One region of the Colwellia sp. MEBiC06753 genome, then DNA from elsewhere that is predicted to be linked to it. Evidence: predicted binding sites of a transcription regulator. Region 1 holds the regulator's gene; each other region holds the start of a gene.
The links. Region 1 encodes FNR, which switches genes on or off when oxygen is low (the NO sensors DNR and NnrR bind a similar motif). Its sites were predicted from a motif close to TTGATCTAGATCAA; they were not measured.

Region 1 (4,527 bases):
CAAAAACCGTTGCTATGGTAGGTGATGGTGTTAATGACACGCCAGTATTCAGTGCCGCTCATGTTTCTATCGCTATGGGCGGTGGTACAGATGTCGCGAAAAGTGGCGCAGATGCCATTTTATTAAATAATAAGCTGTCTTCTATCACAACACTGCGTAACACCAGTATTAAAACCCGACGTATTATTTACCAAAATTACTGTTGGGCAATTGGCTATAATGCTATTGTGTTGCCATTGGCTGTTTGTGGATTTATCACCCCTTACCTTGCGGTTATCGGGATGTCTGCAAGCTCGATTTTAGTGATTACCAACTCGCTGCGACTTTTAAAATCATGAGTGTTATTTACGTACTTATTCCTATTGCGATTATTTTAACCATTGTCGGGATTTACCTGTTTTTTTGGGCGGTTAAAACCGAGCAGTTTAACGATTTAGAAAAAGAAGGGTTAAGTATTTTATTTGACGATGAAAGCAAACAACAGGCCTCAGACAAGCATGCTGGTGCACAAGAGAAGCCAATTGACGCTCAAAAAAGCCACATTGAAGTTGTAGAAAACACCGCACAACAATCAGAAAAAACAACAATCAACGGTGATTCAACCAACAAATGACCTTAGATTTACTTTCCGCATTTGTTATTGGTTTACTAGGATCAGGACATTGCCTAATGATGTGTGGTGGCGTTTCAGGTATGTTGCTTTCGGCAATTCCTCAGCAAAACCACAAGCAAAAATGGCAATTTACCCTTGCCTATAACCTAGGACGCATTGCGTCTTACAGCATTATTGGCGCAATTGTCGGCTTTACCGGTTCTTTAGCAGCCAAAAGTATTGGCTTTCCTCTGCATGCATTACGGCTAATTTCTGCCATTTTTTTAATTTTACTTGGGCTCTATCTTGGTCAATGGTTAATGTTATTAACCAAAATAGAACAAGCTGGAAAATTTATTTGGCAATTTATTTCACCACTGGCCAGTAAAGTACTGCCGGTTGACTCAAATGCCAAAGCACTGGCATTAGGTATTATATGGGGCTGGTTACCCTGTGGCCTGGTTTATTCAACACTCACTTGGTCAATGGCCAGCGGCAGCATGGAAAATGGCGCCTTAATTATGGCAGCCTTTGGCTTAGGAACATTGCCGGCGCTACTGTCATTATCATTCGGCATTTTTTCAATAAAGGGGCTCTTACAGTCCAATTTATTTCGAAAAACTATGGCTATTATACTAATTGCTTATGGTTTTTACGGGGTCTTGGTTGCCTACCAAGCAATGTTTTAATATCATGGCCTTTGGCTAAACCAATTCAATTGATGAGTTAAACCTGTAAATGTCTGAATCATGTGCTCATAAAAGTCATATCCATTGTCAAAACTGTAGTATCAGCGAGTTATGCTTGCCCTTTTCACTTAATGAAAAAGAACTAGATACCTTAGACAATATCATTGATCGTAAACGCCCAATCAGAAAGGGTGAAAAAATATTCCAAGATGGTGAAGCATTGCATTCATTATTTGCCATACGTTCAGGCACATTCAAAACATTCACCATTGACTCAAGTGGTGAAGAACAAATTACCGGTTTTCATTTAGCGGGCGATTTACTCGGCTTCGACGCGCTAGCGAGTAGCGAGCACCAAAGTTTTGCGCAAGCACTAGAAACCGCGATGGTTTGTGAAATTCCTTACAATACCTTAGATGAACTTTCTAACAGTATGCCTGCGTTAAAGCGTCAGGTATTACGTTTAATGAGTAATGAGATCAGAACTGATCAAGAAATGTTATCGTTACTTAATCGCAAAAATGCCGAGCAGCGACTAGCCACCTTTTTAGCAACTCTGAGCACTCGTTATAAAGCGCGTGGCCTATCGCCAAAAGAATTTCGATTAACCATGACCCGAGGTGATATTGGTAACTATATTGGTTTAACCGTAGAAACCATAAGCCGCTTATTAAATCGTTTTCATAAAGAAGGGTTAATCAATGTCGATGGTAAACTGATTACCTTAAATGATATTGATAAGTTAAATGAAGTCGCCTTATTGAAGTAAAAATAAAAGTAAGGTGTCAACCTCCACTTTAAATCATCATATTTCCATACTATGCTTTAGTCATAATATAGCGCTTTAGTCATAATGTAACGAATGCATTTTTTGATTTAAAACAAATAATTAATTGCCAATAGCGGGCAAACTATTTAAATCAACAATGTGGCAAACGAGGCATAAATGGAAACGTATCAAAAAATACTTGTTGTAATTGATCCAACAACAGAAGATCAAAAAGCACTGAGCCGAGCAATTGAACTAGGCAGCAAAACTGGTGCAAGCATAACGGCATTTCTAAGCATTTTTGATTTCTCCTATGAAATGACCACGATGTTATCAAGTGATGAACGTGATGCGATGCGACAAACAGTGATCAATGATCGCAAGGTGTGGATTGAAGAGCAGATCAAGTCGCTTAACGCCCAACAAAACAATATTACCATTGATGTAGTCTGGCATAACCGCCCATTTGAAGCGGTTATAGATCAAGTGCTTAAGCATCAATTTGATATTGTCATTAAAGGCACCCATGAGCACGATAAATTAAAATCAGTTATTTTTACGCCAACCGATTGGCATTTATTACGTAAATGCCCTTGCCCGTTACTGTTAGTAAAAGAGCATTCTTGGCCAGACAATGGCAATATTTTAGCGGCGGTTAATGTTGGTAGTGACGAGCAAGAACACCAATCACTGAATAACATCATAACCGAAGAGGCCAAGCACCTTGCAGGCCTGATGAACGCTAATGTTCACTTAGTTAACTCCTACCCTGGCACGCCAGTTAATATTGCAATTGAAATACCAGAGTTTGATGCCAGCCAATATAACGACACTATGTTATTGCATCATAAACAAGCCATGGAAAAACATGCAAATGCATTTGGTATTGATGTCGCAAACACACATGTTAAAGAAGGCTTACCGGAAGATACCATTGAAGCGTTATCGCAAGAACTAGACGCAGAACTTGTCATTCTGGGCACGATCGGCCGCACAGGTTTGTCAGCAGCACTAATTGGCAATACTGCCGAACATGTAATAGACAAATTAAATTGTGATGTTTTAGCATTAAAACCAGCCGGATATAAATCTCCACTACAAGATTAACCTTAAGGTTATTTCCCCTCATCAGAATAACTAATGTAACCAGCGCTTAAATTGACAGCGCTGGTTATTTTTTGCTTACTAAATTTGCCCTTTCCTTTTATAATACGCGCCCATTTATTAATGTAGTTCTCTGGGTATGGCTGAAATAGATAACAGAAAAGCGGTTTATGAAGCGAATAAACTGCAAAAACGTCTTCGTAGTAAAGTAGGTAAGGCAATTGCCGATTACAATATGATTGAAGAAGGCGATGTTATTATGGCTGCTATTAGTGGCGGCAAAGACTCATTTGCTATGCTTGATATTTTATTGAGCTTACAAAAAGCCGCTCCCATTAATTTTCAAGTTATTGCCGTTAACTTAGATCAAAAGCAACCAGGCTTTCCTGCCCATATTTTGCCTGAGTATTTTGAATCACTTGATATTCCCTACTACATTATCGACAAAGATACATACTCGGTTGTTAAACAAAAGGTGCCAGAAGGTAAAACCACTTGTGGTTTATGTTCAAGGTTAAGACGTGGCACCTTATATTCATTCGCTGAAGAAATTGGTGCCACTAAAATAGCCTTAGGTCACCATATGGACGATATCGTAGAAACGTTATTTTTAAATATTTTTTTCGGTGCTAAATTAAAAGCAATGCCGCCAAAGCTACGTGCAGACGACAACCGCAATACGGTCATTCGCCCACTGAGTTATTGCCGCGAGAAAGACTTAATTGAATTGGCAGAACTAAAAGAGTTTCCAATTATCCCTTGTAATTTATGTGGTTCACAAGAAAACCTCCAGCGTCAAAACATCAAAGCCATGCTCAATTCATGGGAGCATTCAGCACCTGGCCGTATTGAAAACATTTTTAATGCCATCAAGAATGTCAGCCCAAGCCAATTAGCAGATACTGAGTTATTTGACTTTATTAACTTACCGATTGACCGAAGTGAGTCACGTAAAGCTTATGACTATAGTAAAGAGACTATTTCGTCAACCAATATTGATGATTCTTTAATCATTGACGTTTCCAACGTATAGTTAACGCTTGTTTTTTAATTTACAGACAAATTCACACTTAGTTTAGCCTGTATTAACAGGCAACCAACAATAATAGAAACCATATATTATGATTGAAAAACTCTTTAAGCTTGAAGAGCATCACACCAATGTTCGACAAGAAATCATGGCCGGTGTAACCACATTCTTAACTATGGCTTACATCATCTTTGTTAATCCAACCATGTTGTCAGATACAGGTATGGATGCAGGAGCTGTATTTGTTGCCACGTGTTTAGCCGCTGCCATTGGTTGTTTCGTGATGGGCTTTATCGCTAACTACCCAATTGCACTGGCCCCAGGTATGGGCCTAAACGCATTT
Region 2 (4,527 bases), on a different contig from region 1:
ATGACAGCCAGCTGTCTATATCACAAAAATTATTGCTAACTGCGGGCTTTTACCTATTGTTTTGTCTGTGGTATTTACCACAGCTCGACTTAATTCCATTAATTAATGAAGAGACTCGCCGCGCGATTGTCGCCATAGAGTTGCTTAATAATGGCAACTTCTTAATACCAACCATAGGTGGTGAACTTTATACGGCCAAGCCTCCGCTATTTAATTGGCTAATCATGCTCGCTAGCGGGATGGATGCAGGGCAGGTTAATGAATTTAATGCTCGCATTGTTTCGGTAATATCTTTGGCGATACTGGTGGCCACCATTTGTTACTTAACCCGTAACTGGTGGTCGACAAAAAGCTTATTGCTATTGGCTGTGCTACTCGCACTTTCACCGGCTATGGTGCGAAAAGCTACGCTAGCAGAAATTGATATCACCTTTACCTTACTAGTTAACCTCGCTATCTTTAGCTGGTTCTGTAATTACCAATGCCAAAGATATAAACAAGCTTGGTTAATTTCTGCAGTATTTATTGGTCTAGCCTATTTATGTAAACGCGAAGCGGCATTGCTATTTTACGTATTATCTATTGCCAGTTGGTTAATCTATCAAAAACAAGTTAAGACGCCATTTATCAGCGGAATTTACCTAGCGATAGCGATCATCCTATTATCCATTGCCACTTGGATTGGCCCTATTATCGCGGAATATGGTGTTTATGCGTTTGTTAAACAAACATCAGAGCAAGTAGCTTTGCGCCAACATGAGGGAAGCTTTGTTAATTATTTATTTAGTAGTATCAGTTACCCATTTGAAGTGCTAGTTTCATTACTCCCTGCTACATTGCCATTGGCGTTGTTATTAATTAAGAAATTTCGCCAGCAACTTAGCCAATATTACGGAGAGCGCTTCAGCTTTTTGGCGCTTATTTCTTTAGTAAATCTCGTTCCTTACATTCTGCTCGGCGACAGTAACGTGCGATATTACTTACCAATGTTTCCGGCTATTTTTATTTTGGCGACCATGGCGGTCAGCCAAATTGACCTGTTTTATGTAAACGAAAAAAACGACCATCGCCATATTCAGTTAGCGATAAAGATAATTGTTTACTATTTACCGATAGTGTTTTTGAGCTTATCTACTGTCGCCATTATTTATCTAGTAGTGACAGCAACACTTTCAGGTTCTTTAACATACCTACTTATACTTGCTGCCTTAGCTACCCTGCTGTATTTAATCAGGCTTTGTTATGCGCGGATTCAAGCTAAGGTTAAGCTTTCAAGGCTAGTGTTAGAGTACCTGCTCGTTATAATTTTGGCGGTTAGGTTGATTGATTTTGGCTACACCACCCCAAGAAAATATCAAAATACACTCGCCGAACGTGATATTACTGCCATGCTGCAAGACATTGCTAACGTGGCGAATCAGCAACAGGCAAGCATTATTGCGCTACCACAATTTTCACATGCGTTTTTATATTTTGATAAAGACCAACTAATTATGCCGAAAAAGTGTGGCGATAAAATATCAGCCAATGACTTGCACTTATCAATACAGACGAAGGACGATTTCCAGACTTTACAACTAGCAAGCGAGAATAAGATAGTTTGGTACAGTAATTATAGAAATAATTATGTCGCTATTTTAACAACAGCAGAACAGCATCAAGAACGATTCGTACCGAATAAAAGTTGCCTGATTGGCTCAAATTAAAGCCTAAAGAAAAGGCTAGTAACTCTCGTCACTAGCCTTAGTAGAATATGTGTAAAGGAAAGTTATTTAAAACTTGTAACCTAACATGATTGAGTAAACCATAGGGTCAACATCAACGCTTGCAGAACCTTTAATATCACCAATTTTGAATGTTGCATCGGTACCAATATCAATGTAGCGAGCTGATGCATTAACATGCCACTTATCATTAATTTCAAAATCAGCGCCAACTTGTAAGGCGAAACCGAAAGATCCGTCTAATGATAAGTCGTTAAAGCCTAAGCTTTTAGGTGCAGACTTAAACGATTCATCGAAAAAGATAGTGTAGTTTAAACCAGCACCAACATATGGCTTAAATGCAGAACCAGTATCAAAATAATAAACTGCACTTACTGTTGGTGGTAAATGAGTTACTTCTGCTAACGTGGCACCGTCAACATCAACACCAAAAAGGCCTTCTGAAATTCCTTCAGGATCATGAATTTTAACATCATGTTTAAAAGGCGTTGCTGCTAGTACTTCTACCGCCCAGTTGCTGTCAAAGAAATAAACAAAGTTTAAACCTAGTTGTGCATTATCATCGACAGAAATAGATAACGGCGTATCACCGCCTAACGCATCGACTTTAACACCTGATTTGCCGCTATCTGGATCCACCATAGTGTAACCACCACGCACCACAATGTCGCCAGCCTGATAATTTTGCGCCACAGCGCCCAAAGATAATGTTGATAAAACCGCTAATGTCAGTAAATTTTTTTTCATGAGAGTATCCCCTTTAGTATTTGCCGACATCATATAGCGAACAATCCTATGAAAAGTTGATTTACCTCAAATAACAAATTGATTACGGTTTTAAACAATTACTACCCGTACAAAGCGTGATCTAAATCAATAAAAAACGAGTAAATTGACTTGTAAGGCACTGCTAATATCTGCCTGCGTTGATTCGCAATTGCCAATAATATTGTTATATTTAAAGAAAATACTCGACGAAAAGTATGCTAAAGAACCGTCCTGTTCAGGAACAAGTACTCATCACTTTATCGCTGACGATAGCGATTGTTTTAGTGCCCTTCGGCTTATATCGCATCATACAAGCAGATTGGATAATAGGTATTTTTGATATTACCGCTTCAGTGTTGCTGATCTCTTTAAGTTTAAATGTTTATGCGAATCGTCATGTTGAATTTGCCCGTAAAGCAATGAGCGTCTTTGTTTTTGCCGCGGTGCTATTAAGTGTTTATCTCAAAGGTAAGGCGCAGAATGTTTGGCTTTACCCTGCGATTCCACTGATTTTTTACCTAACAACACCATTTATCGCGGCTCGCGTTACCTTAATAGCCATCGCAGTAATGACGTTGCTTATGTACGATCAAATGACCCGCTTTGAATTAATGACCATGATATTTACCTATCTCACTACTGGCGCTTGTTCTTTCGCTTTTGGTTACCAATGGCTTAGACATCAGCAAGAGTTAGTTAATCAAGCGATTACCGATCCACTGACTAAAGTCAAAAACCGTCGAGCCTTTGATGAATATTTCGATAAGCTAATTGCCGACAAACAGGATGAGTGCAAAAACCATGTGTTAGTTATTTTCGATATCGATAATTTTAAAGCGATTAACGATAAGCACGGCCATAAAGTCGGTGACAAAGTATTAATTCATATTACGAAATTGGTTAGTGAGCGTTTACGCAAAAGTGATGGGCTTTATCGAATAGGTGGTGAAGAGTTTTTAATTATTCTTCACAACACGTCAGTAGAGGACGCTGAATCTTTTACCAACAATTTATGCCAGCTAATTGCATCGAATAGCATTCTGAAAAATGAATCGGTCACTATTTCCGCTGGTTTGGCTAAATCTCCTAAAACGGGGCATTCTGGCAACAGCTGGTTTAAGCGCGCTGATGCCGCACTTTATCAAGCAAAAGCTAACGGCCGTAACTGTGTAGAAACTGCTAATGATTAACCGCAGTAAAAATTTCGTACAGCTTATAAATCCACACCAGCAATAAGTAGATAATGGCTGTGGTTACGGCGGCAGAGCCTAAATCTTTCGCTCGACCACTAAGCTCATGGTATTCAGGACCAATTCTATCGACCACAGCCTCAACCGCAGTATTTAATAGCTCTGCAATTAAAATAAGAAACAGCCCAGAAACCAATATAGCAAACTCTATTAATGAGTCTGCTATATACAGCGCCAATGGAATAAGTAATACGCTTAGCCAAGTATATTGGCGAAATGCAATTTCATAACGATAGGCTGCGACAAAACCGCGCCAGCTATTAATAATAGCTGGGCCAAATCGTTGAATATGGCCCAATGGCGTTTCTCTACTCATATTTTACTCTTGCCTACCAAACCAATAGCCTACGCGTTTAACCAATCACGCGGCATAAGATAATTAGCTAACTGAGCTTCTTCACTACCAGCTTCTGGCTTATAGTTGTATTCCCAGCGTGCTAATGGTGGCATCGACATTAAAATAGATTCGGTTCTACCACCGCTTTGTAGGCCAAACAAAGTGCCGCGATCGAACACCAGATTGAACTCTACGTAACGACCACGACGATAAAGTTGGAATTGGCGCTGACGTTCACCGTATGGCGTCGCTTTACGTTGTTCGATGATCGGCACATAGGCATCAATAAATCCTTGACCAACCGCTTTGATATAATCGAATGACTTATCAAAGCCCCAGCTATTTAAATCATCAAAGAATAAGCCACCAACACCCCGGGTTTCATTACGATGTTTCAGATAAAAATATTCATCACACCATTTTTTATGTTCATCATAAACAGTTTCGC
Region 3 (4,527 bases), on a different contig from region 1:
TAACTCAAGTTTTTAAAGACAAAGACAACCGTTAATTAAGGCCGCGAGAGCACCAAAAAATGGCTTTTACCAAACCTTTAAGCGTTCAGGTAAAAACATATCTCGCTTTTCAACAAAATAGCCCAACCAAATAACCAGCAAGGCGGGGATTTCGGCACTGATGAGTGGCATCAGTAAAATATGATTAACCGCAATAGCAAATGTCAATAAAATACAACTCGGTAAAATCAACCAAGCGATATGATCGCTCACTTGTACTCGACATAATTTCGGCATGAACATCACCAGCAACGATGCGACGATAATTGCAAAAATGCCAATAACAACACTATGGTAATAATTGACAATAAAGTCGGGATAACCATGAAAAGAGCTTGGTACTTCGGCATGTATGCCTATATCCATCATGCCTAAATAGCTGTACGCCAATAAGCAGCCAATAATGAAAGTTACCAACTTTTTACTTTTTTTATGCGCCTCATGCTTCATCAACCCCATACATTCACCCCGACTATCCATATAAATTATTTTTATTATCAAGGTTATTTATAACGAATGGTTATTTTTTGTGCAAGGCATTTATTCGGCTGGTATTGAAACTATACCAACCAAATTGGGAGGTTTTAAACAGTTGAAAAATAATAATTATTAGGGCGCGTTGAGCTTTGTTGTTCAATTTTTATTCGAGATAAACGCGGTTTAATCGCGGCGTGAGGTGTGATGCCTAGTCACCTAAGCAAACCTACTCACAACCTTTTTTTTAACAAAAAGAATAAAACGCTTTTAGCCGAAACCTTTCAGGCAGCGTTTGTTGTCATTTTTACTGTGTTAGCACTTTATCATGTGGAATAACCACACATTAAAAGTGCTGCCTTATATAAATTTCCAACAAACTGCTGCAAAAACAAACTTGAAAGGTCAACACGCCCTAGCTATCTGGTTTAATAGCAATAACATCTGACTTCAATAGCTTCAACACTTTCTCAGCTGTGTTTCCCATCACTCGACCAGCAATGCCTTTACGTGCAACGGTACCTAACACCACGACACCTGCTTTCACATTCGCCGCAGTACTTGGGATGACTTTTTCAGGTTGGCCAGCTTTTAAAATAAAGTGACTAGCCGGAATATCGAAAGTAATCGCAAGCTCGGTAATTTGTTTTTCTAATACTCGATTAGCCTGAAGCTCTAATTCATCAATATATTGAATACCTAAATCTCTTAATAGTGTCGAGAATGGAATGGTATAGCAGACATAAAGCTCAGCAGATCTTGCGTCTGCCAGCGCTTTCGCTTGCTTCAAAATTTTACTGTTTAGTGCCTGCTTACTTGGGTTTGTTGTCTCTAAATCAATTGCCGCAAGGATATTCGGGGCTTTACGCCATTTAGTTTCAGAAGCAATCATTAATGGCGCATCGCATTCGCGTAATAATTGCCAGTCGGTCGGCGTATAAAACAAGGTTTCACTACGATGGCCGGTTTTAATCACTAATTTAGGTTGCTTTTCATGAACATAGCGTTGTGTCCATTGGGGTATATGTTTTTCCCAAACGACATCAAACGTCACTTCCACACCTTCAAAATTTATCGCTGCTAATTGCGCATTGGCGGTAGCGGTTAATGACGCCATTATTTTTTCTTTTATTTGCGCTTTATCGCCGGCGACATGACGTAAATTTTCGTAGCAAAAATAAACAATATGCATTGCAGTATTATAAATTTTTCCACACTCAATAGCGCGTTCAATGGCAATGGTTTGCTCTTCATTAAAATCTGCAATAACAAGAATATTGTTCATGTCTACCCTTCCTTAATATGGTGTAACTATCCACACACTATAAATAAAATAGCTGTGGTGGTGCAAATCATAAATTTCCCAATTAACAATACCTTGATAGTGATCAACTAAGTATTGGCTAATATGATAATGAATGCATCAAAGCAAGGTTAATTGCCAACAACCCCATTGTTATCAGCATAGCATTCAACTGCTATGACCATTAATATTATTAAAATAAATCATTCCATTATCGAGCAAGACAAGATAAAGTCAGGTTATCTACTATAGCCAACATTGAGGTAGCGTTATGGAAATTAACCAATGGGTAGACGAATTATTTGAAGTATTTGATGAAGACAAAGACGGTATGATTAATCGTAGCGAGTTTGTTGAATTAATCGATTGTTTATTACAAGACAAAGGGCTTCGTATGTGCGAAACCATCTTCAAACGTTTCGACACAAATCACGATAATGCCATATCAAAAGAAGAACTTCGTGAAATGGTGATTGAGTTAGCCCTTTAACTCATCATCACGTTCTCTTTTTAGCAGCTTTTATTGACTAGTCTTTCACTGTTCGTATTTTACTACTCCCTCCTAAATTACCAAGATTTATTTAGAAAAGTTCGCGTGAATTAACGCCAATTGAGCGATAACAGTTAGCTAACTCACGGTAAACCTAAACATTATTGCTCAATAAAATTCACATTAACAAACTAAAGTAAACATGCAGATTTCTTTGAAATTCATCAAGTTTTAGCTATACCTTTAATATGGTTTCTTGTGTGTTTTTACTATGCCTCTGTCATTTCTAAATAAAGATCAAAAAAATACTCTACCACCATGGAAAATAGCCATTGTTGATGATGAAGAAGACGTTCATGTCGTCACAAAAATGGCATTAAAGCGTTTTACTTTGGATGGAAGAAACCTCGAATTTATTGATGCCTATTCAGCAGAAGAAGGTAAAAATCTTTTTGAACAAGAATCGGATATCGCCTTAGTTTTTTTAGATGTGGTAATGGAAACCGATGAAGCCGGGCTCACTTTAGCAAAGTGGCTAAGACAAGAAAAAAACAACCATTTTACTCGCATTGTATTAAGAACTGGCCAGCCCGGACAAGCCCCAGAAGAGCAAGTTATTGTCGATTACGACATCAATGACTACAAAGAAAAAACCGAACTTGATCGAAAAAAACTATTCACAACGGTATTTGCTGCTTTGCGCGCTTACCGCGACATTATCAATGTTGAAGAGGCACGAAAATATCAGGAAATTTACCGCTCAGGTTTAGAGCGCGTTATTGATTCAACTTCACAAGTACTTGAAAAAAGAACATTACAACCGTTTTTTAGTGGTTTATTACAACAAGTTGTATCGCTACTGAAAATTAATGATGAAAGTCTCTTGGTTCAGCTTAAAGGCTTAAGTGCTGTATTCTCAGAGAATGATTATGAAGTTTTGGCTCATATCAACGCTGGGGAAAACGTCGTGGTTGATGAGGAAGTTAAGCGTTATTTAAACCAAGCGCTTGAAGCTAAACGCAGTATTTATCAGGACGATGTTTTAGTGGGCTATTTTCCCAGTCAAAGTGATAAAGTCAGTTTATTGTATTTAAAAGGCATTAAAAGCCTAAATGAGATAGACAGCAAATTATTAGAAATATTTTCCGGTAATGTCAGCCTAGCATTTGATAATTTGCTACTTAATAGAGAAATCATTGAAACCCAAGAAGAGCTCATTTATCGGTTAGGTGATGCGGTAGAGTCTCGCTCAAAAGAAGCTGGCAATCATATCCGCCGCATGTCTGAGGTCAGTTACATTTTAGCCAAAGAAATTGGTCTACTTGAAGAAGAAGCTGAGCTACTTAAACAAGCAGCACCCATGCATGATATTGGCAAAATTGCTACCCCAGATAGTGTGCTATTAAAACCCGGTAAACTTACCGAAGATGAATGGCAGGTGATGAAAGCACATCCCAATATTGGTTATGAAATTTTACGCGGTTCAAGCCGCCCCATATTAAGTTCTGCGGCAATTATTTCACAGCAGCATCATGAAAAATATGACGGAAGTGGTTATCCTGATGGTCGCAAAGGTGAAGATATTCATATTTTTGCCCGTATTGTTGCGGTGGCCGATGTTTTTGACGCGTTAACCCACAAGCGTTGCTATAAAGATCCGTGGCCGCTAGAACAAGTTGTCGATTTTCTTAAACAAGCATCAGGAAACCACCTTGATCCTAAGGTTGTTGACGCAATGCTTAGGGTTATTGATCAGGCGGTAGAAATAAATGAGCTTTATCAAGATGGATAGCAGCGACAAACCACCAGTTTATATTTATTAAAATAGTTTAGCCTTAGCTGTGCTGAGTCAATCAGAGCTAAGTCAATCAGAGCTAAATCAACCGGTGTTGAGTTAATAAACGCAAAGCAGCGGTGGAATGGCTCTTAGTTAATCTGACAGTTTACGTTGAGGGCTTTAAATATTATCTAACCAACGGTTATGTGTGAATTTTACGCATTCAGTCAAAATAAAAATAACTATCGTCATCCCGTGTTTTTTTTACACGGGATCTCCAGCAATTGTGAAGAGCCTTAAAAACCTTCAGTTATAGCAACTCTTCAAATCGAGGAGATTGCGGCCTTCGCCGCAATGACGCAGAAAGTTGTTAAGTGTTAGGAAATGTCAGTTATTGCCACTAAGCCGTTAACCTACGACAGATTTGATTAAGCTCTAAAAATA

Region 2: ACOB82_RS07235 (OmpW/AlkL family protein) is a predicted target of FNR. The motif match lies at 2,528-2,541, and genes of this name have one in related genera.
Region 3: ACOB82_RS02410 (universal stress protein) is a predicted target of FNR. The motif match lies at 1,892-1,905, and genes of this name have one in related genera.

Annotation. Positions count from the first base shown of each region.
Region 1 is NZ_JBQMTM010000006.1:8,440-12,966, reverse strand. It holds gene ACOB82_RS06395 (heavy metal translocating P-type ATPase) at 1-338, shown strand, start outside; gene ccoS (cbb3-type cytochrome oxidase assembly protein CcoS) at 335-613, shown strand; gene ACOB82_RS06385 (sulfite exporter TauE/SafE family protein) at 610-1,281, shown strand; gene fnr (fumarate/nitrate reduction transcriptional regulator Fnr) at 1,331-2,050, shown strand; gene uspE (universal stress protein UspE) at 2,228-3,157, shown strand; gene ttcA (tRNA 2-thiocytidine(32) synthetase TtcA) at 3,294-4,187, shown strand; gene ACOB82_RS06365 (NCS2 family permease) at 4,276-4,527, shown strand, end outside.
Region 2 is NZ_JBQMTM010000007.1:3,000-7,526, forward strand. It holds gene ACOB82_RS07230 (ArnT family glycosyltransferase) at 1-1,706, shown strand, start outside; gene ACOB82_RS07235 (OmpW/AlkL family protein) at 1,773-2,471, opposite strand; gene ACOB82_RS07240 (GGDEF domain-containing protein) at 2,708-3,682, shown strand; gene ACOB82_RS07245 (diacylglycerol kinase) at 3,672-4,058, opposite strand; gene hemF (oxygen-dependent coproporphyrinogen oxidase) at 4,088-4,527, opposite strand, start outside.
Region 3 is NZ_JBQMTM010000002.1:117,814-122,340, reverse strand. It holds gene ACOB82_RS02415 (hypothetical protein) at 67-519, opposite strand; gene ACOB82_RS02410 (universal stress protein) at 929-1,798, opposite strand; gene ACOB82_RS02405 (EF-hand domain-containing protein) at 2,088-2,306, shown strand; gene ACOB82_RS02400 (DUF3369 domain-containing protein) at 2,578-4,098, shown strand.